DNA from 4 places in the Sedimentibacter sp. MB31-C6 genome. Region 4 is predicted to be linked to each of the others. Evidence: a T-box and tRNA genes for the amino acid it is inferred to sense, from the RefSeq annotation. Region 4 holds a T-box; the other regions hold tRNA genes.
The links. A T-box is a leader RNA that pairs with one kind of tRNA and senses whether it is charged. The one in region 4 lies ahead of leuS (leucine--tRNA ligase), so its partner is inferred to be a tRNA-Leu.
Positions count from the first base shown of each region.

Region 1 (6,245 bases), 690 kb from region 4:
CATATAGTTTTACATAATAAGCCGACACTATATCCGCTTTTATAAAGAATTGCACTTGTAAACAATATTCCCAATAAAAAGCCAACATATAATGGAATTGATAATATAATACAACTTACAATAAAAATTGTACTAATACCCATTATTATAAATGGATTAACTTTCAACTCTTTTTTATTCAATTTTTCACCTCAAAAATTATTGAAAAATCAAAAAATAAAGTATTGGCAAAAAAACAGCTGGTAACATATTACCTACTTTTATTCTTTTAATTTCAAGGAAGTTAAGCCCTATCGCCATTATCAAAACTCCACCAACTGATGTCATTTCATTTATAACAGCATCATTCAATATTGATTGTAAGAATTGTGCCAAAATAGTTATTGTTCCTTGATAAATAAACACACTAATACTTGAAAAAACAACTCCTATACCCATAGAAACAGCCATAGAAATAGAAATAATACCGTCAAGTAGTGCTTTCGAAAATAAAATTTCATTGTTGCCAGTCAACCCACTTTGTATAGATCCTACAATAGCCATAGACCCAACACAATAAACAAGGGTGCAAGAAACGAAACCAGCAGTTATATTGCTTTCCTTGTTCTTCAATTTGTCTTGTACCGCAGCTCCTAGGTTGTCCAACCTTGCTTCAATATCTAATAACTCTCCAATAAATGTTCCAATTAATATTGAAATTATTAAAAGTGTTAAATTTTCACCAGATAAACTTAATTTAATACCTATTGCTACAACCGCTAAACCAGATGCTTTAAGTAAAGAATCAGAAAGTTTTTCAGGTATAATATTTTTAAAGAAAAAACCAACAAGTCCACCTATTATGATTGCTAATGAATTTACTATTGTGCCTAACATATATATTCCTTTCTGTTATAAAAAACTTTCTATGAATTTTTTTACTTCTAAAGAAGCTTTGTATGCTTCATTTTTTGAGGCAATTCCTTCTTCAACAATTGCATTTACAGCTTCCTTTAAAGAATATTCCTTTTGCATTATTTTGTCAAATATAATTCCATGAATTCCTACATTTATTTCTGGCGATTCTTTTTCTTTAAAATCATTATTATAACCTACTAATACATATTCTCCTCTTTCTACATCTATATGATTTAAAAGTTTATCTAGAACTAACTCCACTCCGCCAAAAAAAGAATTTTCGTGAAGTTTCGTAAGCTCCTTACATACACATAAACTCGCATTTGGCATAACATCTTTAATTGCTTCAACTAATTTTATAATTCTTTTAGGAGATTCATATACAACGAATGTTTTAATATGATTATGACGAATATCTTTTAACGATTCAATAAGTTCACTTTTCTTCCTAGGCAAAAACCCATAAAATACAAATTGACTAGTATCTAAACCTGCTATAGAAAGTGCAATTATTGCTGCTGATGCTCCAGCTAAACCTATTACTTCTATATTATTTTCCCTAGCTATTTTAACTAATTCATATCCAGGGTCAGATATACATGGAGTGCCTGCATCTGTAACTAAAGCAATATTTTTTTCTTCATATAAAATTTCGTCAATTATTTCTTGACTCCGGCTTTTTTCATTAAATTTATGATAAGATATAAGCTTTGTTTTTATGTCAAAATAGTTTAAGAGTTTTTGAGTATGTCTCGTATCTTCAGCTAATATTAAATCACATTCTTTTAAGGTTTCAATCCCTCTTTCAGTCATATCTTTTAAATTTCCAATAGGTGTTGGAACTACATATAATTTACTCATCTTTCTCTCCAGTCTTTGTTAAGCGCGTTAGGGGTGCATTGGGGACTGTCCCCGGTGCACCCGGTATTCTTTTCTATGTAATCTTTTATAATTTCTATAAATTTATCTCCATACCTTTCAGCCTTAATTTCTCCAACTCCTGATATATTTAGTATCTCTTCTTTGTTTAAAGGATATTTTGAGCTCATTTCTTTCAATGTAGCATCTGAAAATACTACAAAAGGAGGTACTTTTAAGTTTTCCGAAATTTCTTTTCTCTTTCTTCTCAACATCTCAAACAATTTTTTTTCATATATAATTGATTTACTATCTATTACATCTTTTTTGTTAATTACTTTTTTAATAAATACTTCTTGCTTTCCCCTTAATACAGCATTTCCTAATTTTGATATATTTAAAACAGGATATTTATCTCCTGTAATATTTATAAATCCATCAGCAATTAAATAAGAAATTATTTCTTTAAGTCCTTCTCTATTAAAATCCTTCATTATTCCATATGTACTTATTTTATTAAAATTAAAAGATCTTATTCTTTGATTATTGCTACCTTTAAGTACATCTATAACTACATTCATTCCAAATCTTTCACCCATTCTATAGATACAAGATAGTATTTTCTGAGATTCAATTGTAATATTCTCACTTTGAATTTCACTTAAACAATTACTACAATTATTACAGTTTTCTTTATTATAATTGTTATCAAAATAATTGATTATATGCTTTCTTAAACATTTATCAGTGTTACAATAATTAACCATTTCTCTAAGTTTAGCGTAATCATTTGACTTATTCAAACTGTCACTGCTATTTTCAATAAGAAAGTTGTTCATAACAATATCCGAAGGACTATACAAAAGTATACAATCAGAAGGTTCTCCATCTCTACCAGCTCTACCTGCCTCTTGATAATAACTCTCTATATTCTTAGGCATATTGTAATGAATTACATATCTAATATCCGACTTGTCAATTCCCATACCAAAAGCATTTGTTGCAACGATAATATCTGCATTGTCGTATAAAAAATCCTCTTGATTCTTACTTCTAACTGCATCACTTAAACCTGCGTGATATTTTACGGTCTTATATCCAGATTTTATAAGTCTTTCATAAACTTCATCTGTAAGTTTTCTAGTAAGACAATAAATAATTCCCGATTTGCCTCTATATTCTTCAACATATTTTGATATATATGGATATTTTTTGTTAATTTTAATTACTTCAAACTTTAAATTTTCTCTATCAAAACCTGTTATAATTTCAAAATAATTGTCTAGTCCTATAAGATTAATTATGTCTTCTTTTACAGACTTAGTGGCAGTTGCAGTAAAAGTAGCTACTATTGGTTTTTCTTCTGATATGCCTTTTAGACTTTTAATTTTTAAATAACTTGGTCTAAAGTCATGTCCCCATTGTGATACGCAATGAGCTTCATCAACTGCTATCATTGATACTTTTATATTTTTTATAAGTTCTAAGAAATTTTCAGATTCCAATCTTTCAGGGGCTACGTATAAAAGTTTATATTTATTATCTTTTGTTTCTGACATAATACATTTTAATTCATTTATTGATAAAGTACTATTAATATATGCTGCTGATATTCCTAATTGTTGTAAAGTATCAACTTGGTCTTTCATTAGTGAAATGAGAGGCGAAATAACTATAACTGTTCCTTCCATCATCAATGCTGGAATTTGATAACAAAGAGACTTTCCACCGCCAGTTGGCATTATTGCCAAAACATCTTTATGCAATAGTATATTTTCTATTATTTCTTTTTGTCCTTCTTTGAAAGTTTCATATCCGTAATATTTTTTTAGCAGTTCTAATGCTTTTTCTAACATAGTTCCCCCATCTAAATTTTTCTTACTGTTAAAAAAAGCCTATAAAATTGTTATGTACAATTTTATAGGCTATCAATATGGTGCCGCAGAAGGGACTTGAACCCCCACGGTGTTGCCACCAACGGATTTTGAGTCCGTCACGTCTGCCAATTCCATCACTGCGGCAAAATGCTACTTTAAGATAGTAGCATAATATTAAGTAAAAAGCAAGACTTTTTTTCTGTTTTTATTAGATAACCTACTGGTAATTTTTATTCAATTATAGCTCCCACTTCAATTTCGTCTTGATAATCTTCAATTTCAACTTTTGATATCATATCAAACTTTTTCTCAATTTTATTTGACGTAATATTTATTGTATCTACATCATCAGAAACTCTTTTAATATCCCTTGCCAAAGAATCCCACCTAGTTTTATACCTCTTAAATTCTTTACCCAGCTTATTAAGTTCCTCATGTATAATACTTGCATATTTTTCTCTTTCCATATTCCTTAAAACTACTTGTACGGTAGATAAAACAGACATTAAAGTTGTAGGCGAAGCTATCCATACCTTTTTAGTTCCTGCATAATCTATTAAATCCTGATGATAGGCATTTATTTCTGCAAATATCGCTTCTGCAGGAATAAATAAAATTGCTTGTTCTGAAGTAACATCTTCTATTATGTACTTAGTAGCTATATCGTTAATATGCTTTTTAACATTATTTTTAAAATCTTTTATAAATTGTTTTCTTTCTATTTCTGAAATGCTCTTATCAATCATTCTTTGATAATTTTCTAATGGAAATTTAGAATCAATACAAAGTGTACCTACTGGTTCGGGTATATAAAGAGCCGCATCAACTATAGTATCATTAGGTAATTTTTTTTGCAGTTCATAAATTTTACTACTTTTTTCACCAAATATAGATGATAAAATATGTTTTAATTGTACTTCACCAAAAGTACCTCTACTTTTTTTATCTGTTAATATATCTTGTAAAGATACAATATTTGTTGACAAACTATCTATTTTCTTTTGTGCCTCATCTATTTTTGATAGTCTTTCTAATATATTTCCGAAAGTTTTCTTTGTTTTTTCAAATCCTTCATTAAGCCTTTCTTCTACTCTAATATTAATTTTATCAAGACTTGTACTGATTTTTTCATTTAAAGTAGAAAAGTTATTATTTAAACTTTCAGTGAGTTTATTATTTGAATCATTGATACTTTTAGAAGTATTATCCCGAAAATTACTGAAAGCTTCAGTCATTATTCTTGTATTTTGCTCTAATTTTTCAACTGTCTCCATTTTATTTGTCAAAAGTTCTCTTAATTGTTTCTGCTCTGATTCGGATATTTTTCTTGTAACAGATTCAGTTATATTTGAATTGCTTTGATTTAAATATACCTTTAATTCAGATATTGTTTCTCCTGAATTTTTATTTTGTAATGACTTAATTAATACTACAATATTAATTAATATAGAAAATAAAAGCAAAATAATAATTATTAATTCCATGAAAATACCTCCACTCCATTAATAATACTTTATACCATATATATATGTTTGTCCAATGTTTTTTATTGACATCCCCCACTGTAGAGTATGCATTTTATGCATACCGCGGGACGCATGCAATGCGTTCCCTACAGTAAATTTTCTTTTACTAGAACTTCTGCTATTTGAACAGCATTTGTTGCTGCTCCTTTTCTTACTTGGTCGCCACAACACCACAATACCAGAGAATTTTCACTACTTATATCTTTTCTTATTCTTCCTACATATATTAAATCTTGGTCAGTAGTATCTAATGGCATTGGATATTTTTTATTTACTAAGTCATCTACCAACTTAACGCCTTGAGCCTTTGATAATAGTTCCTTTGCCTTATCCGGTGTTATTTCCTTTTCTGTCTCTATTGTAATAGATTCTGAGTGACTTCTGTACACTGGAACTCTAACACATGTACAATTTACTTTTAAATCAGGATTGTGGAATATTTTTCTACCTTCATTTTGTAACTTCATTTCTTCTTCAGAATACCCCATATCATCAAAGTTCCCTATTTGAGGAATAACATTATATGCAATTTGATATTGGAATGTTTTTATTTCAACAGGCTTGTCTTGATTTGCATCTTGTATTTGCTGTTCCAACTCTTTTATTCCATTAACTCCTGCACCAGAAACTGCTTGATAAGTTGATACAACCATTTTTTTGATTTTAGAATACTTATTTAATTCGCTTAACGCTGTTAATGCTATAATAGTTGAACAATTTGGATTCGCTATAATACCATTATGTTTTTTAACATCTTCATAATTTACCTCAGGTACTACTAGAGGTACATTTTCGTTTAATCTAAATGCGCTACTATTATCAACTACTACAGCTCCTGCTTTAACAGCAGCTGGTGATAATGCTTCACTTATATAATTTTCCGCAGCACACAATACTACATGAATATTTTCAAATGATTTCTCAGTGGCTTCTTCAATAACATATTTATTACCTTTAAATTCTATTTTTTCACCTGCACTTCTCTTACTAGCTAAAAGCTTTAACTCATTTAACGGAAAATTCCTTTCTTCTAAAACTTTCAACATTTCTTTTCCTACTGCACCAGTGGCTCCTAAAATTGCTACAT
Region 1 is NZ_CP142396.1:2,086,189-2,092,433, reverse strand. Features, by position in the region: gene U8307_RS09950 (Na+/H+ antiporter NhaC family protein) at 1-182, opposite strand, end outside; gene U8307_RS09945 (DUF554 domain-containing protein) at 199-876, opposite strand; gene rsmI (16S rRNA (cytidine(1402)-2'-O)-methyltransferase) at 892-1,758, opposite strand; gene recQ (DNA helicase RecQ) at 1,755-3,611, opposite strand; tRNA gene U8307_RS09930 (tRNA-Leu) at 3,690-3,776, opposite strand; gene U8307_RS09925 (DNA recombination protein RmuC) at 3,863-5,116, opposite strand; gene U8307_RS09920 (aspartate-semialdehyde dehydrogenase) at 5,245-6,245, opposite strand, start outside.
Region 1: it encodes a tRNA-Leu, which carries the amino acid that the T-box ahead of leuS (leucine--tRNA ligase) is inferred to sense. The anticodon was not compared.

Region 2 (6,245 bases), 200 kb from region 4:
TAATGTAACAGTAAACGGAAAATCATATGCAGTTGAAGTTGAAGAAGTTGGAGCTAATCAAGGTGCATTTACTTATACACCTGCACCAGCAGCAGCACCTGCACCAGCAGCAGCACCTGCACCAACAGCAGCACCAGCACCAACAGCAGCACCAGCAGCACCAGCACCTGCAGCTTCAGCAGGACCAGTATCAGGTGAAGTTATGGAAGCACCAATGCCTGGAACAATATTTGATATTAAAGTTACTGAAGGTCAATCGGTTAAAGCTGGAGATATTATATTAATATTAGAAGCTATGAAAATGGAAAATGAAATTGTTGCTCCGACAGATGGAACAATTACTAAAATACATACAAGTAAGGGTGCAGCTGTAAGTACAGGAGATCCACTTGTAGTAATAGGATAATAAGTTAAATTTTCTTAACTCTTCTTGTTAAAAGAAGAGTTTTTTTTATTTGTAAAATGTGTTATAATGCTTAAATAATTATATAATAAAATAAATTGCTTTATTATTTTCTAGGATTATGCACTAGAATAGTTATGATATAGAGGAGTCAAAAAATGATAAGTAACGAAGATATAATCAAATTGCAGCTTGTTAAAGGAATGGGAAGAAAAACATTAAGTAAGATATTAAATTATATTGATATTAAAGATATTGAATTAAATAATTTTTTTGAAATAATAAAATATATTGAAAAATTAGGTGTTAAAAATACTAAGATGGATTTAGAAAAGATTGAAGAAGAAGCTGAAGTGATTATTAACTTGTGTAGGAAACATAAAATTAAAATAATTAGTATATTTGATGAAGAATATCCGGACAAGCTACGTATCATAGAAGACAAACCTATAATTTTATATGTAGATGGTAATGAAAAATTATTGAAACATTCAAATAGTATTGCAATTGTAGGAACAAGAAAACCATCAGAAAAAGGTTATGAAATAAGTTCAATATTTGCAGAGCGTTTAGCTGAAGAACATTGTTGCGTGGTTAGTGGTTTTGCCTCAGGTTGTGATGAAGCTGCTCATAAAGGATGTTTGGCAGCAAAGGGAGCAACAATTGCAGTTATTCCATCAGGGCATCGAACAATTCCAAAGGGAAATAATTTAATGTATAATATGATATTAATAAATGGCGGTGCTGTGATATCAGAACTTCCACCAAATGCAAAACCAGAAAAGCATACTTTTATAGATAGAAATAGAATAATAGCAGCCTTGTCAGACGGTGTTATAGTTATAGAAGGTGGTAAAGGTGGAGGAACTAGCCATACTGTTAAATTTGCTATTAATTATGATAAACCTGTTGCTTACACAACTAATATTCCAGCTATATATGATGTAGAAAAAAACTTAATAGAAAATGAAATAGTAATTATTGATAATTTTGAGAAATTGGTAAATTTTAAAAATAAATCTTTTGAAAAAGTGCTTGACAAAGCATTATAGTGGTAGTATAATCAATCTTGCTGTTGAACATTAACAGTTTGACTTGCGGATGTGGCGGAATTGGCAGACGCACTAGACTTAGGATCTAGCGCCTTCGGCGTGGGGGTTCGAGTCCCTTCATCCGCACCAATAAAAAAATAAGGGTTGCAATTAGCAATCCTTATTTTTTTATCTAATATTTACCTCTTTATCTAATATCAAATTACAATTATAATAGTCTGAGTAACATAAAAGAATTATATTTTATGTTGACAATATACATATGGGAGAAAAATATGAAGAGGACAAAGTTTATTGGTGTTTTGCTTATTGTTATAATGATTATGGTAGTTAGCGGTAACAACCCGTTATATAGTACAAATGCAGAAGAAATCAATGAAAGTGAAATGCGAGGAATTTGGATTTCCAGTGTTTGGGGGTTGGATTATCCTAGCGTTGCAACGACAGATGAAGATAGATTAAAAAGAGAAGCAGTTGAAATGTTAAATAATATTGAGGATATGGGATTTAATACAGTATTTTTACAAGTTAGGCCAAGTGCGGATTCTTTATATCCTTCTGAAATATTTCCTTGGTCGAGGTTTTTAACAGGAAATCAAGGACAAGCACCGGAAAATAATTTTGATGTACTTCAATTTTTTATTGATGAAGCACATAGTAGAAATATAGAGTTACATGCTTGGATAAATCCATTTAGAATTACAGCGCATGTTTCACATAATGATAATTTATCTAATAGTAATCCAGCTGTTATATATCCAGAAATAGTTGTAAGGTATAAAGATGGAAAGTTATACTTTAATCCGGGGGAACCAAAAGCGCGTGAATTAATAATAGATGGAATTGAAGAAATATTGGACAATTATAATGTGGACGGAATACATTTTGATGATTATTTTTACCCAGGTAAGGATTTTGATGATTATAAAACATATAAGAAATATGGACGAGACTTTTCCGATATAAATGATTGGAGAAGAAATAATATTAATATTTTAATAGAGGAAGTAAACAATGTAGTACATAATAAAGATTCAAATTTAAAGTTTGGTGTAAGTCCAGGTGGAATATGGGCAAATCAGAAAACATCCAAAAATGGAAGTATCACTGATGGCTATGAAACTTTTACAAATAATTTTGCTGATTCTAGACTATGGGTTAAGGAAAGATATATTGATTACATAATGCCGCAAATCTACTGGAATATTGGATATAGAATTGCTGATTATGATATATTAACATCTTGGTGGAGCGATGTAGTAAAAGATACAAATGTAAAGCTTTATATAGGACAAGCTGCTTATAGATGTGTTGGAACAGATTCGAATAGTGTATGGTATAAGGGAGAAGAAATTAAAAAACAGGTTGAATATAATAGAGCAAGTGACTATGTTGATGGGTATTGTATGTTTAGATACAATTCGTTTATGGAAAATCAAGATTTATATAATATTATCAAAGATTTAAATGTTGAAAAACAAAATAATATTTTCAAAGATATAAGTGGACATCCATTAGAAAAATATATTAACTATCTGGCATCTAAAAATATTATAATGGGATATGAAGGCTATTTTAGACCTAATGATAGTATAAAAAGAGCTGATTTTGTTTTAATGCTTTTGCGAATGTTTGAATTTAATAATTTAGAAATAACTGATAACTTTGCTGATGTGTCAGAGAATGCATATTATTCTAAGGGAATTGCTACAGCAAAAGAACTTGGATTAATCAACGGTGTAGGAAATGATATGTTTGCTCCTGAAAATGAAATTACAAGACAGGATATATTTGTAATGACTTATAGGGCGTTAGATGTGTTGGATATGATTCATGGTAATGATAGTGATAATGGCTTATTAAAGGAATATAAAGATTATAAAAATATATCAGAATATTCTCTTGAAGCTATTTCATACTTTACACAAAATGAAATATTATCAGGGGATAATGGCAATATTAAACCTATTGATATGTCAAATAGAGCTGAGACGGCAACTTTTTTGGCAAAATTATTACAATCAGGTATGATGGGAGATAAATAGAGAATGTTTAAACATTCTCTATTTATCTATAATGATAACAAAAGTTATAATTTTTAATAGTATATATTAAAAATATAATAAGAAGAGGTTTTGAAAATTGAAAAAGATAGTTGAAACACAAAGATTGATAATTAGGGAAATCATACCAAAAGATATTGAATATATTTATAAAATAGAAAGCAATAGAGATATTATTAAATATATTCCAAATAGTAGATTAATGACATTTAATGAATGTAAACGTCAAATTAAAAGAAATATAAAAAAATATAAAACCAGTAAAATTGGTAGTTGGGCAGTTGTATTGAAGAGTAACAATGAAGTTATAGGTATTACCCAATTAACGAAATCAAAAATTATAAAAGGAATAGAACTAGGTACTAAAATATTACCAGAATATTGGGGGATGGGTTATGCAACAGAGTTGAGCGAAGCAATAATACAATATGGATTATATCAATTAAATTTAAAAGATATAATAGCTGTTACAGATGATAATAATGTTGGAGCAAAAAAATCTCTAGAGAATATAGGTATGAGATTAATAGAAAAGAAATATAAAAACAGAACCAAATTGGCTTATTATTGTGCAAATAAAGATTATATTGATAGCATTATTTTTAATCAATCTGAAGAAATCCAAGAGATTGCTAGAAAATGTAAATAAAAAAGAGAAAAAAGGGATTGACAACTGTGAATACATGAGCTATAATACAAAAGCACTTTGGGAAAAGAACTAAAAGAAGTGTAGAGAGTAAGTAAAAAAAAGAAAAAAAGTAGTTGACAAATGTCTAGAAAATATGATAGACTTAAGAAGTTACTCTCACAAGAGGAACAAAAAAATAATTTAAAAAATGCTTGACAAACAATAGTAAGCATGATAAACTAGTAAAGCTTTCGAAATAGAAAGCGACGAACATTGACAATAAAACAGCATAAGAAACCTATGAGTTTAAAGTAAATTTGAACAAAGTAAAAAGTAATGAAAGATAGATAATGCTATGCGTTATCTTGAGTATGACCTAACCCAATTTTTCACGACCGAAAGGGAGTAAGAAAATCGATGGTAGGTTAACCGCAATGAATTCCAAATTTATGCGACGCAAGGAGCAAATAAATTTGTGAATGAAACTGCGACAGGAGATATTAAACGAGAGTTTGATCCTGGCTCAGGACGAACGCTGGCGGCGTGCTTAACACATGCAAGTCGAACGAAGCATATTTATATGCTTAGTGGCGGACGGGTGAGTAACGCGTGAACAATCTACCCTGTACAAAGGAATAGCCTCGGGAAACCGGGATTAAAACCATATAACACTTTAGAATCGCATGATACAGAAGTCAAAACGTTAGTGGTATAGGATGAGTTCGCGTCTGATTAGCTAGTTGGTAAGGTAATGGCTTACCAAGGCGACGATCAGTAGCCGGCCTGAGAGGGTGAACGGCCACACTGGAACTGAGACACGGTCCAGACTCCTACGGGAGGCAGCAGTGGGGAATATTGCACAATGGGGGAAACCCTGATGCAGCGACGCCGCGTGAGTGAAGAAGGTTTTCGGATCGTAAAACTCTGTCCTTGGTGAAGAAAAAAATGACGGTAGCCAAGGAGGAAGCCCCGGCTAACTACGTGCCAGCAGCCGCGGTAATACGTAGGGGGCGAGCGTTGTCCGGATTTACTGGGCGTAAAGGGTGAGTAGGCGGTTATATATGTCAGGTGTAAAAGGCTATGGCTTAACTATAGTAAGCACTTGAAACTGTATGACTTGAGTGCAGGAGAGGTAAGTGGAATTCCTAGTGTAGCGGTGAAATGCGTAGATATTAGGAGGAACACCAGTGGCGAAGGCGACTTACTGGACTGTAACTGACGCTGAGTCACGAAAGCGTGGGTAGCAAACAGGATTAGATACCCTGGTAGTCCACGCTGTAAACGATGAGTGCTAGGTGTTGGGTAGCGATATTCAGTGCCGAAGTAAACACAATAAGCACTCCGCCTGGGGAGTACGGTCGCAAGACTAAAACTCAAAGGAATTGACGGGGACCCGCACAAGCAGCGGAGCATGTGGTTTAATTCGAAGCAACGCGAAGAACCTTACCAAGGCTTGACATCCCCTTGACCGGCACAGAGATGTGCCCTCTCCTTCGGGAGCAAGGGTGACAGGTGGTGCATGGTTGTCGTCAGCTCGTGTCGTGAGATGTTGGGTTAAGTCCCGCAACGAGCGCAACCCTTATCCTTAGTTGCCATCATTTAAGGTGGGCACTCTAAGGAGACTGCCGATGATAAATCGGAGGAAGGTGGGGATGACGTCAAATCATCATGCCCCTTATGTCTTGGGCTACACACGTGCTACAATGGTCGGAACAAAGGGAAGCGAAGGAGTGATCTGGAGCAAATCCTCATAAACCGATCCCAGTTCGGATTGTAGGCTGCAACTCGCCTACATGAAGTTGGAGTTGCTAGTAATCGCGAATCAGAACGTCGCGGTGAATGCGTTCCCGGGTCTTGTACACACCGCCCGTCACACCATGGAAGTTGGTAATACCCGAAGTCGCTGAGCTAACTGTAAAGAGGCAGGCGCCGAAGGTAGGATCAATGACTGGGGTGAAGTCGTAACAAGGTAGCCGTATCGGAAGGTGCGGCTGGATCACCTCCTTTCTAAGGAGAACTAAAGGACTTATGCTGTTTTATTGCCGTTCAAACAATAGTTTGAACGGTGTAAACCTAATGTAGGGTATGCATTGCATGCA
Region 2 is NZ_CP142396.1:2,570,635-2,576,879, forward strand. Features, by position in the region: gene U8307_RS12125 (biotin/lipoyl-containing protein) at 1-406, shown strand, start outside; gene U8307_RS12130 (DNA-processing protein DprA) at 562-1,455, shown strand; tRNA gene U8307_RS12135 (tRNA-Leu) at 1,501-1,584, shown strand; gene U8307_RS12140 (family 10 glycosylhydrolase) at 1,731-3,500, shown strand; gene U8307_RS12145 (GNAT family N-acetyltransferase) at 3,598-4,167, shown strand; rRNA gene U8307_RS12150 (16S ribosomal RNA) at 4,647-6,153, shown strand.
Region 2: it encodes a tRNA-Leu, which carries the amino acid that the T-box ahead of leuS (leucine--tRNA ligase) is inferred to sense. The anticodon was not compared.

Region 3 (6,245 bases), 430 kb from region 4:
GTGCATCCGAATTTACTAATTTTATATATTTTTTTAATTGTTTATCCTTTATCTCTTCATTTGAAGTAACTTCAATAAAATTCAATTCTAAATCGATAGGTATAAATCCTAATACACCTAATATACCATTTGATTTTTTATATACATGTGCAGGAACAGTAATTCCGTGATATCTCTTTGATAAATAATAAATATCTTCTACAGAATAACTTGTTGCATTTATTAAAAGTTTATCTAATTCTCCAATTTTTTCTTCATTATGATTGTAAATATTTTGTTCTCCAAAAATTTTAGTATTATTTTTAATATTTGGTAACGAATCATATATTACATTGCCAAATGCCAAGGCGTCATCAAGAGCTTTAAAATAACATAATATATGAACTTCTTCTTTGGTTGTTACTTCTATTCCAGGAATTACCTTTATGCCCATTTTTTTTCCTAAAAATGCAATAGCTGATAAATTCTTAGTTGTATTATGATCAGTAATAGAAATGATATTCAAACCTTTTATATAGGACATATTAATAATATTATTGGGCGTCATATCACTATTTCCACATGGAGATAAATCAGAATGAATATGCAAATCATAATAAAATTTCATTTTATACCCATGGTGTGCAATCTACAAGCCACTTGATATGCACTATCCTTAGTTTTGAATATCGGTATATCTAATTCTTTTGCTTTATTTAAAGTTTCATCTTCAATTTCCATACCTTCAACAATAATTATGCATGATAAATCTAAGAGTTCTGCAATAGCTACAATATTGACATGAGTTTGTATTGTAATCCAAAGGAAATTTTCTTTCGCCTTTGACATAGCAATACTTAATAAATCTCCAATATAAACACCTTCAATTTGTATTTCTTTATTTGTAACTAATAATGGTTCTAATTTTAAATTACTAGCTAAATCCAAATTCTTCATATACCCCTCCAATATATTTAATCACTTCATGAATTAGCTCTTAAAACAACACATTCAAATATAGTCGATTGACCATTGTAAATGTCTTCTGCATGAGAGAGACAAGTAGGCGACCCACAAGATCCACAATCTAAGCCAGGGAGTATTGCCAATATTTGTTTAATTTCCTCATTCTTTTTTAATGCTTCTTTTATATTAATTTTATTTACACTTTCAGTATCCGGAAATTCAAATTCAAAAAACCCTTTATTGTATAACTTTTCAAAACATTCTAAATCAGAATTAATTGGTTCTCCATCTAATGTATTTAATATATACTTATTATTACTGCTTGCTATAAATGGATTTATAACATTAAAAGTTCCACCTACACAACCTTGAACACAGGCCAATACCTCAACATAATCAACTCCTGACAACTTGCCATTTTCTATTTCTTCTAATATCTGTATTACATTTTCCATTCCATTTACAGCAATAAAGTTTGTCAATTTAGCAGATTTTGATTGTCCGCCACACACTGACCACTTTAAGCCACTTAAAGATGGATAAGAGCAAATTAAATTGTCTTCCTTTACAACTTTTTGATATAATTCCCCATAAATTTTATTAAGAGGTATTACCCAATCAACAGAAGGTCCAAGATTTCCTATAGGATCAGTAACTGCTAACAATTTAGCTGGACATGGAGTAATATAAAACACGCCTATATCCTTATCTTCTAAGTTAAACTTCTTTCTAGCGTTATTTCTTGCTAGAATACCTGCAATTTCCATAGGTGTCTTCAATGCAATTAAATTTTCTGTTAAAGATGGATATCTTATATTTATAAGCCTTAATGTAGCTGGACAATTAGTGTTTATAAATGGTCTGATGTCTTTGTTATTATCTATTTTTTTCTTTATTGCCTTAGCAACTAGTTCTGCAGCCCAACTTTCATCATATACATAATCGAATCCAAGTTTTAAAATTGCATTCTGTACTACACATATATCAGTTCCTCTCGGAAACTGACCATAAATAGTAGTAGATGGTATAGCAATTTTACATTTATAAGCATTCGTTTCATTTTTCCACTCAATACATTCAGGAGAATATGCTCCATATGAACACGCTCTTATACATTCTCCACAATGTATACATTTTTTATGATCAATTATAGCTTTACCATTCTTTATTCTAATCGCCTGTGTAGGACACTTTTTCATACAGTTAGTGCATCCCCTACATTTTTCTTTATCAAACATAATAGAAAAATTCATTTGTCAATCCCCCTATATAAATATCGTCAATTCTATTAAAGTGCCATTTTTATCCGATATTATTTTAAATATATCAGAGTATTTTTTCATATTAGGTAGTCCCATTCCAGCTCCAAAGCCTAGCTCTCTTACCTTATCAGTTGCTGTTGAATAACCTTCAGTCATTGCTAATTCAACATTGTCAATTCCTGGCCCTATATCCTTCGATATTATTATAATTTTATCTTCATATAAGTCACAATAGATTTTTCCCCCTAAAGAATGAATAACAAGATTGATTTCTGCTTCATAAAAAACTATTGCAATTTTCCTGATAACTTTAGAATCAATACCTAATGATTTTAAATTACTTTTAATATAACTTGAACTTTTGCCTGCAGTAATAAAATCATTAGAAGTTATCTCAAAACTAAATCTTTTTAATAAGTCGTTTGCCATTTCCGATTTCCCTTCATGCCGTTTTTATATAATAACCCGCATGTTTCGAACATAATATTATCAGTAGCAAGTATAGTTAAAGAATTTTCAACAGCTAAATCAATTATATCTGAATTTGGTACTTTTCCTCGTACAAAAAGCACGGCAGATATATCCATTATTTCAGCAGTTCTAATCACCTGAGGATTACTTAAACCAGTAATAAGCAAAGTTTCATCATTTGCATAGGCTAATACATCACTCATTAAGTCACTGGCAAAAGCATACTCAAATTCTTTCTCTTCATTACAAAATTCAGTTAAAACTTTCGCATTAACAATTTCAATGATTTCTTTGATTTTCATATTGTCCCCCAAGACTTAATATTATTTTATTATTAATTAATAATTTTCATCCTTCACGTATATCTATAATTTAATAAAATTTCTCTAATTTTATTATGTTTTAACATTCTGCATCCTCACCTTTAGAGGTGGTTTTATACATTCATCTCATTTTGTAAATATTATAATATAATTATAATATAAATACCGTCTTTTCACAAGAGTATTTGAAAAAAGGTATGCAATTTTAAAAAATTATCTTTACAAAATATAAATCTTCTATTATAATAATAAAGCACTATAAATGCGGTTGTGGCGGAACGGCAGACGCACTAGCTTGAGGGGCTAGCGAATGAATATTCGTGGGGGTTCAAGTCCCCCCGACCGCACCAAAATATAATAAATAAGATAAAAAAATTTAGAGATAATCCTAAATTTTTTTATCTTATTTTTAAATTTATAAATTATTGTAAAGTAATATATTGAGAAAATACATATCCAATTGTACCATTGTAGTTTATATTATACCAATCACCAACTTGCTCGATTATAGTCACAGTAGCACCATTAGGTGCCATACCTATTACAGGTGCATTTAATGATGGACCATTTCTAATATTTAAATAGCCACTAGTTAGGGTTACTAATCCAATTTGTTCTTCTTCAGGCGGAACTACTTCAGGTTGCCCATAAAAATACTCAGCAATTGAAGTAGCAATTACATTTCCAATTGAATCAATATTATTTGTTATCCAATTTGCATCTTCTATATTATCATGATAAGCAACTTCTATTAAAACAGAAGGTGCTCTTGTTCTTGAAACTTCTCCAAGGCTAGTTGTAGGAACAATTGATACAAGATCAGGCAAAGGATAAATTTCTCGAAAATTCTGTTGAAGAATTTCAGCCATTCTTAACCCATCAGCACTAGTTGGATAGTAAAAGGTAATAACACCTCTATTCTGACCTGCTTGTGCCTCCCCTGATGCATTAGAATGTATAGCTACATGAAAATCATAATTTCCTGCATTAGAATCTCGTATAGACGAACCAGCTGTCATTTCTGGTGTGTTTCTTGCGTATTCTATCCCGTACTGTTGTAAGTATGGTATCATTGCATCAGTTACTAAATTCATCCAGTATTCCTCATTTCCCTCTGTTACATAGGGATTAAATTCTTGTGTCGAAGGACTTAAATATATTGTAGGCATTTCAAACCTCCCTTTTTATAGTATTCAACATTGTTGTTTATCCTATTTTATGCCACTTTATAAATCCTGTTCTTAATTTAAATTACGTATATCTATTTTTATGAATTAATATTATTTATCATTCTTAATCATATAATATTATTAGGGGGATGAAAAAATGATTAAAAGAATATATAACTGTTTATATAAAAGAATCTTTATTTTTATTTTTATATTTTGTATAGTAATAGTGTTTTTTTCTTTAACTAATGTTCATTCTAAAAAAATAGTATTCAGTAAAATAAACCCAACTGAAAATATAAATAAAAAAGTAATTATAGACAATTGCGAAAAGTATAACATGTCTATTTATTACCCAAATACAAAAAACAGCAAGGTTAACAATAATATAAAATTTATTATTAATAATTATAAAAGAAGGATAAAATATGATACTAAACATTTTATTCCAACTGATGATAAAGACAAAGTAATAATGAATATAGATTACAATATTACTAGCGTTAATAAAGAAATAATATCAATTATTTTCTTGGTAGATTACAGATATGGACAAATAACTAATAAAGAAATAATTACAAAGACATATAACTTATCTACAGGAGAAGAATTATATTTAAATGATATGTTTGATGAAAAATTAGGATATTCAGATCTCTTATCTATTAAAGCTAGAGAAGCTCTAATAAACAATAAAAAGATTGATAATAGAAATTTAATTTACTTTATAGATGATATTAACTTTAGTAATATTAAAAGTTTTGATGGTTATACTTTTTCTAATTCACATTTATCTATTTATTTTAACTCTAATAAACTCTCATCAAAATTTATTGATATTTATGAAATACAAATACCATGGATAGAAGTAGAACACCTGCTTAAAAATAATATATTGCTAATTAAATAGGGCAAGCCGCGGATTTCCGCGGCTTGAGGCAAAAAATTTAAGAGGCATTTATAAATTAACATTTACAAATGTAATATCATTATACTATTATATTAAAAATAATTCAAATATTTTTTTATAAATTGTAAATAGATTGTTTAACCCAATAGTAAATCATTACCTTATCTTAAAATTCAATTATTTATAATATCCATTAAAGTACTTTTTTCTTTTATTCTTATAATAGCTAACTTTAATATTTCTTTCCATTAAAATCATGTTTTCTTCAATTATACCTTTTAATCCCATAATAATTAACAATAAATAAACCCATATTTTATATCTATAAATAATAATCAAAAAGCATACAATAAAAAAACTATTTGTCATTATAATATATCTAGAGACAACTTTAGAATTCAAAAAATATTCTAAAATAGATTTGCAAATATTTCCTCCATCTAAAGGCACTATAGGAACTAGATTTACAAAAGCCAAAAAAAAATTAATTTCTGCGAAGTATTTATACAATGAATTTCGAAGAACTATGTATAAAACAATATTACAAAACGGTCCAGAAAAAAACAAAATAATTTTTTTAAATAAACTAACGTTTTCTAAATCAGCATTTATATTAAATCCAAATATTGTAATTTTTACTTTATCGAATTTTATATTTAAGATAATCGCAGAAAATAAATGAGCAATTTCATGAATGGCAAGAGCAATAAATATTGCCACAATTTTCGTCTACCTAATGTGTTAATTCAAATAATTTTACTGGATTAATAGATTCACCTTGTTCCCAAACTTCAAAATGTAGTAACTTGCTTTCTTTGCTCAATGCTCCTATTATATCGCCCTTAGAAATATTATCTCCTTCTTTTACAAAAGCTTCATTTAATTTACCATAAATAATCGTCTTATTACCTTCTTCAATAACTACATAATTAGATAATTTTTCATTATTTCCAACTTGAGTAACAGTACCAAATGATATAGATTTCACAGTCTCAGTGTTTGATAATATATCTATCCCATGATTATAATAAGTCTCATCTCCACTTTTATTCAAACCATAGTCTTGATATATTGTGCCAATAACAGGAGCAACAAACTCTGAATTTTCTTTAGAAAAAAATGGAATACTTTGTTTTATATCTGTTACAAAATTTAAAATATTTTT
Region 3 is NZ_CP142396.1:188,426-194,670, forward strand. Features, by position in the region: gene U8307_RS00920 (PHP domain-containing protein) at 1-607, opposite strand, end outside; gene U8307_RS00925 (DRTGG domain-containing protein) at 604-936, opposite strand; gene U8307_RS00930 ([Fe-Fe] hydrogenase large subunit C-terminal domain-containing protein) at 963-2,198, opposite strand; gene U8307_RS00935 (ATP-binding protein) at 2,211-2,636, opposite strand; gene U8307_RS00940 (DRTGG domain-containing protein) at 2,618-2,980, opposite strand; tRNA gene U8307_RS00945 (tRNA-Leu) at 3,266-3,351, shown strand; gene U8307_RS00950 (SH3 domain-containing protein) at 3,424-4,170, opposite strand; gene U8307_RS00955 (hypothetical protein) at 4,328-5,080, shown strand; gene U8307_RS00960 (site-2 protease family protein) at 5,258-5,800, opposite strand; gene U8307_RS00965 (M23 family metallopeptidase) at 5,814-6,245, opposite strand, start outside.
Region 3: it encodes a tRNA-Leu, which carries the amino acid that the T-box ahead of leuS (leucine--tRNA ligase) is inferred to sense. The anticodon was not compared.

Region 4 (6,245 bases):
ACATTAGGTGCAGTTAAAATATTTTCATTTTTACTATTAGCTCTTAAATGTAATGTATATCTTGTAGATGGAATTGCGATATTACTTGAAATATCACCATAATTTAAATTTGAAAATAAAATTGTTCCATCTTCTACAACTAATTCAAGCGATGGTGAATCTAATCCTAAATTAATTAATCTCAAGGAAGACATTTGTTTCATATCTGCAGTCTCTTTAGCTTCTGGTATCATATATATACTTATTTCTGATAAATCAGATATGTAACCAGATAATGCACCAGTATATGTCAAATTTCTGTCAATGACTATATCCCCCTCAAAAATTGCACCATTTTGACTGCCTGATGGATATAATGTAACACGATAATTTCCTGGTGCAAATAAGACATGTTTTGTAAATTCACCGTATTTTAAATTTGATGCCATTATCATTTCATTAACATAAACATCTAAATTAGGCGAGTCAAAAATTGAATTAAAAATTCTAAAATAAGATTTTGTACATTTACAATTATTAATGGTTTTTATATTATAATTTAAATTTGGATATTCGTAATTGTAATTAAAATTATACATAAATACACCCCTTTCCGTTATGATTATTATATGAAAAGGGGATTCAAATGTTCAGCTTTAATATTAAATGAATTTTTGAGGGAATTTTATATATTTTAACAATATCCCTGCAAATTTTTCTAGATATAATTTGTCTTCATCATCAAATCTGTTAATTATAGGACTATCAATATCTAGAACACAAATCAAATTATCATTTTTTACAATTGGTAAAACAATTTCAGATTTAGAAGCAGAGTCGCAAGCTATGTGTCCTGGAAATTCATGTATATTTTTAACCAATTGAATTTCTCTAGTTTTAGCTGCAGTTCCACATACTCCTTTACCTATTTCAATATGTGTGCATGCTGGTTTACCTTGAAAGGGCCCAAGAACTAATTCATCATTTTTATACAAATAAAATCCTGCCCAATTAATATTCTCCATCATCATCCATAATAAAGCTGATGCATTAGAAAGGTTAGCAAGCCAATCTGGCTCTTCACATATTAAGCCTGTTAGTTTTAAATTTAAATAATTGTAAAATTTACTTTTTGAATCAAAATTTATCTTCTCTATATTTTTCACAATTGCTCCTTATAGTAGTTTAATTTATGTCGAAATTCCTAAATACGTCCTAATGATTCGTTATATTATTTAACAACTATATTAAATATTTTACCTGGTACATATATTTCTTTAATTATAGTTTTTCCTTCTAAATATTTATTTATATTTTCATCTTTTTTTGCTATTTGTCTAGCAGTATTTACATCTACATCTCTAGATAAAACTATTTTTCCTCTTACTTTACCATTTACTTGTACAGGAAGTTCAATTACGTCATCAACTGTCTTTTCTTCGTCCCAGTTAGGCCAATTGGCTTCATTAAGCATACCGTTAAATCCTTGGTTTTCCCAAATTTCTTCTGTAATATGAGGGGCTACTGGATTTAACAAAATAATAAAGTCCTTTAGTTCATCTTTTGTAATATAATTATCACTATTAATTTCATTAACAAAGCTCATCATAGCTGCAATTGCAGTGTTGAATTTCATAGATTCAAAATCTTCACTAACCTTTTTTATAGTCTTATGCATTAATGTAACATGTTTCTTAGAGTATGATGTTTCATCAGTAACTAATTCTTGAAGTTTCCAAACCCTATCTAAAAATCTCTTACAACCTTTAACACTACTATCAGACCATATTGCATACTTTTCATAATCACCAATAAACATAGTATATGTTCTAAGAGTGTCCGCTCCCATTTCATCTACAATTTCATTAGGATTTACAACATTTCCTCTTGATTTAGACATTTTCTCTCCATCAGAACCAAGAATCAAACCTTGAGCTGTTCTTTTTGCATATGGTTCTTTAAATGGAACTACACCAATATCATAAAGGAATCTATGCCAGAATCTAGAATAAATTAAATGCCTTGTAACATGCTCCATGCCTCCATTATACCAATCAATAGGTCCCCAATAATCAAAGTTATCTTTAGACGCAATAGCTTCATTATTTTGGGTATCCATATATCTTAAGAAATACCAAGATGATCCTGCCCATTGTGGCATTGTATCAGTTTCTCTTTTTGCATCTTCACCACATACTGGACATTTAACATTAACCCATTCTTCTATATTCGCAAGTGGTGATTCTCCAGTTTCAGTAGGTTGATAGTTTTCAACATCTGGTAATTTCACTGGTAATTGTTCTTCTGGAACTGGTACCATGCCACATTTATGACAATGAATAATTGGAATTGGTTCTCCCCAATATCTTTGTCTATTAAATGCCCAATCTTTCATTTTATAATTCGTTTTTCTTTCACCTAAATTTTTTTCTTTAAGATATTCTATAATTTTATCAATGGCATCCTTTACTCGCAATCCATTTAAAACTCCAGAATTGACCATAACTCCATCTTCAACATCAGTAAATGCCTCTTCTTCTATATTTCCACCTGCTATAACTTCAACTATAGGTATATTAAATTTCTTAGCAAATTCCCAGTCTCTTGTATCATGTCCTGGAACAGCCATTATAGCTCCTGTTCCATAACCCATCATAACATAATCAGCAACCCACACTGGAATTTTTTCTCCAGAAACAGGATTGATTGCTGTCAAACCTTTTATTTCAACACCTGTTTTATCTTTAGCAAGTTGAACTCTTTCAAATTCAGTTTTCTTTTTAGATTCTTCCTGATATTCATGTATTTCATCCATATTTGTGATTTTTGAAGCATATTTATTTAATAATGGATGTTCTGGAGCTATAACCATAAATGTAACTCCATATAACGTATCAGGTCTTGTTGTAAATACTCTCAATGATTCATCTATATCCTTAATTTTAAAATCAACTTCTGCTCCATATGATCTACCAATCCAATTTTCTTGCTCAAGTTTAATTCTTGGCAAAAAGTCAACTTCGTTTAACCCATCCAAAAGTTTATCAGCATATTCTCTTATTTTCAAAAACCAAACATCTTTCTCTAGTTGTATAACATCACTACCACATCTATCACAAACTCCATTTTGTGATTCTTCATTTGCAAGTACAACTTTACAGCTATTGCAGAAATTTACATAAGTTTTATCTTTATAAGCCAATCCATGCTTAAACAATTGAACAAAAATCCATTGAGTCCATTTGAAATAATCTGGATTTGTAGTATCTACAGTTCTTGACCAGTCAAAGGAATATCCTGCTGTCTTTAATTGTTGAGTAAACACCTTAATATTTCTGTCTGTTACTTCTCTAGGATGTATTCCAGTTTGAATTGCATAATTTTCTGTAGGTAACCCAAAGGCATCCCATCCAATAGGAAACAATACATTGTATCCTTCTAATCTTCTTTTTCTTGATATTACTTCAAGAGAAGTATATGCACGTATGTGTCCTACATGCAATCCTACTCCCGATGGATATGGAAATTCCACAAGACCGTAAAATTTCTTTTGCTCTTTATTGTCTTTCGCTTTAAAAGTTTCATTTTTATCCCATATTTCCTGCCACTTTTTTTCAATAACTTGCGGATTATATGTTTTCATGTTTAGCCTCCATATTAATCTATTTTCTTAATTATTATTTAATTGTGTTAGTGAATACAAAAAATCTTCATCCCTGCTGGGACGAAGATTCCGCGGTACCACCCAAATTAGACATTAAGCCTCACTTAAATATTATAACGGTATAACCGTTTGAAACTACTTTATTTCGCTTCAAATACTCATGGACGAGTTCAGCTTTTACAATACCGTCTCACACCGTCCGACGGCTCTCTTAAATTGTGAACAAACCTACTGCTTCCAATCACAGTATTATATTAACTTTGTGTTTAATTATATCAAAACAAAAAATTAATTGCAAGAGCTAATTGTAAAACTTTCCTCCTTTTACAATATCAAATAAAATATTTACTTGACATATAGATATTATTAGTTATATACTAATTGAAAATTAAATAAATTCATCAAGAGCGACGGAGGGATCTGGCCCTATGAAGTCCGGCAACCAATCTATGTATACGGTGCTAATTCCAGCGGTTTTTAACCGGCAGATGAGAATGCATATGGATAATATCTTTCCCAATGTCGGGAGAGATTTTTTATTTTAGGAGGATTAAATGAAAATAGTAGATAACTTTACTGAAAAAAAACCTTTGATATCCTTTGAAATATTTCCACCAAAAGCAAATTATCCGGTTAATACAATATATGATTCAATCGACGAACTATATAAGTTAGAACCTGATTTTATGAGTGTTACCTATGGAGCAGGTGGAAGTACAAAAGACAAAACAGTTGAAATTTCTTCATATATACAAAACAAGTACAATTTAACATCTATTGCTCATGTTACTTGCATTTCTTCAGCAAAAAATGAAATATATAATATATTAACTTCCCTAAATGAAAATAATGTACAAAATGTTTTGGCTTTAAGGGGAGATTATCCAAAAGACTCTGTATCAGATAATTTTCCAACCAATGGATTTAAAAATTCAGTGGAACTGATAAAATATTTCAAAAGAAATTCAAATTTGTGTGTTGGAGCTGCATGCTATCCTGAAAAGCATCCAGATGCAAAAGATTTAGATGCTGATATTAAATTTCTAAAAAGAAAAATGGATGCAGGTGCTGATTTCTTGGTAACTCAAATGTTTTTTGATAATGAAGCATTTTATAATTTTTATGATAAAGCACATAAGAAGGGCATTGATTTACCTATAATTACCGGAATTATGCCCTTACTTAATAAAAATCAAATTAACACTATAGTAAATCTTACAGGTAATACAATTCCTGAAAAATTCAGAAGGATATTAGATAAATATGCAAACAATCCTGAAGCTTTAAAAGAAGCAGGAATGTCCTATGCAATAGGTCAGATAATAGACCTATTATCCTGGGGTGTTGATGGCATCCATATTTATACAATGAATAAACCTTCCACCGCTAAAAAGATTTTAGGCAGTATTTCTGCTATTAGGAGTGTACTAACAAATGAAAGTAAATCATATCAATAGTAACCTTATCAAAATAAACATAAATGAAGCTTTAAGATACTTAGGATATAGAAACAATAACGTTGATGTAGAAACTTATAAATTACTTAATGAATCTATAATCGAATTACAAAATATATGCGAGTTTAAATATGTGTATAGAATCTTTGAAGTTAAAAATGAAAATAATATTATTAACTTTGAAAATTTTATAAAAATAACGTCAAATGACCTAGCTAAACTATTTAAAGACTGTAAAAAATCAGCTGTCATTGCCGCAACTATTGGATTTGAAGTTGAAAAAAGAATTAAATATTTCAACTCGACTAATTTAACCAAGGCTGTTATATTTGATGCATGCGCATCAGCTTACATTGAGGCCCTTTGTGACTATGTAGAATCTGAAATAATGGAGATTGCAGCGCAAGAAGACTATAATACTACCTTTAGATACAGTCCAGGTTATGGAGATGTGCCTATTTCTCATCAAAAAGAAATATTAAATGCCTTAAATGCACAGAAATATATAGGTCTATCATCTTTAGATTCATCAATATTAGTTCCAAGAAAATCGGTGACGGCTTTTATTGGTTTTAACAAAGGAAATGAAACGAATAATAAATCTTGCTTAAATTGTAATCTTTATAACAATTGTAGTTTTACTAAGAAAGGAGAGAATTCTTATGATAAATAAATTAAAGGAAAAATTTCTATACTTTGATGGAGCAATGGGTACCATGCTTCAAAAATCAGGTTTGAATATAGGCGAACTACCAGAAGAATTAAACATATTAAAACCTGAAGTTATATATAATATTCACAAAGAGTATTTAAATGCTGGTGCAAATATTATATCTGCAAATACATTCGGTGCCAATAAGCTGAAATTGAATAATTCATCATATACAGTTGAAGAAATAATAATTGCTGGCATTGAAGTAGCAAAAAAATCAATAGATGGACTTGAAAATAAGTATGTAGCATTAGATATAGGCCCCACAGGAACTCTTCTGTCCCCTTTAGGTACACTTAGCTTTGAAGATGCTTACGACATATTCAAAGAGCAAGTAATAGCTGGAGTAAAAGCTAGAGCTGATATAATTCTTATAGAAACCATGACCGATTTATATGAGCTAAAAGCCGCAGTCCTAGCAGCTAAGGAAAAT
Region 4 is NZ_CP142396.1:2,773,201-2,779,445, reverse strand. Features, by position in the region: gene U8307_RS13400 (DUF4397 domain-containing protein) at 1-578, opposite strand, end outside; gene U8307_RS13395 (GAF domain-containing protein) at 642-1,145, opposite strand; gene leuS (leucine--tRNA ligase) at 1,211-3,622, opposite strand; T-box leader at 3,697-3,897, opposite strand; SAM riboswitch class I at 4,039-4,138, shown strand; gene metF (methylenetetrahydrofolate reductase [NAD(P)H]) at 4,198-5,100, shown strand; gene U8307_RS13380 (vitamin B12 dependent-methionine synthase activation domain-containing protein) at 5,078-5,773, shown strand; gene U8307_RS13375 (homocysteine S-methyltransferase family protein) at 5,763-6,245, shown strand, end outside.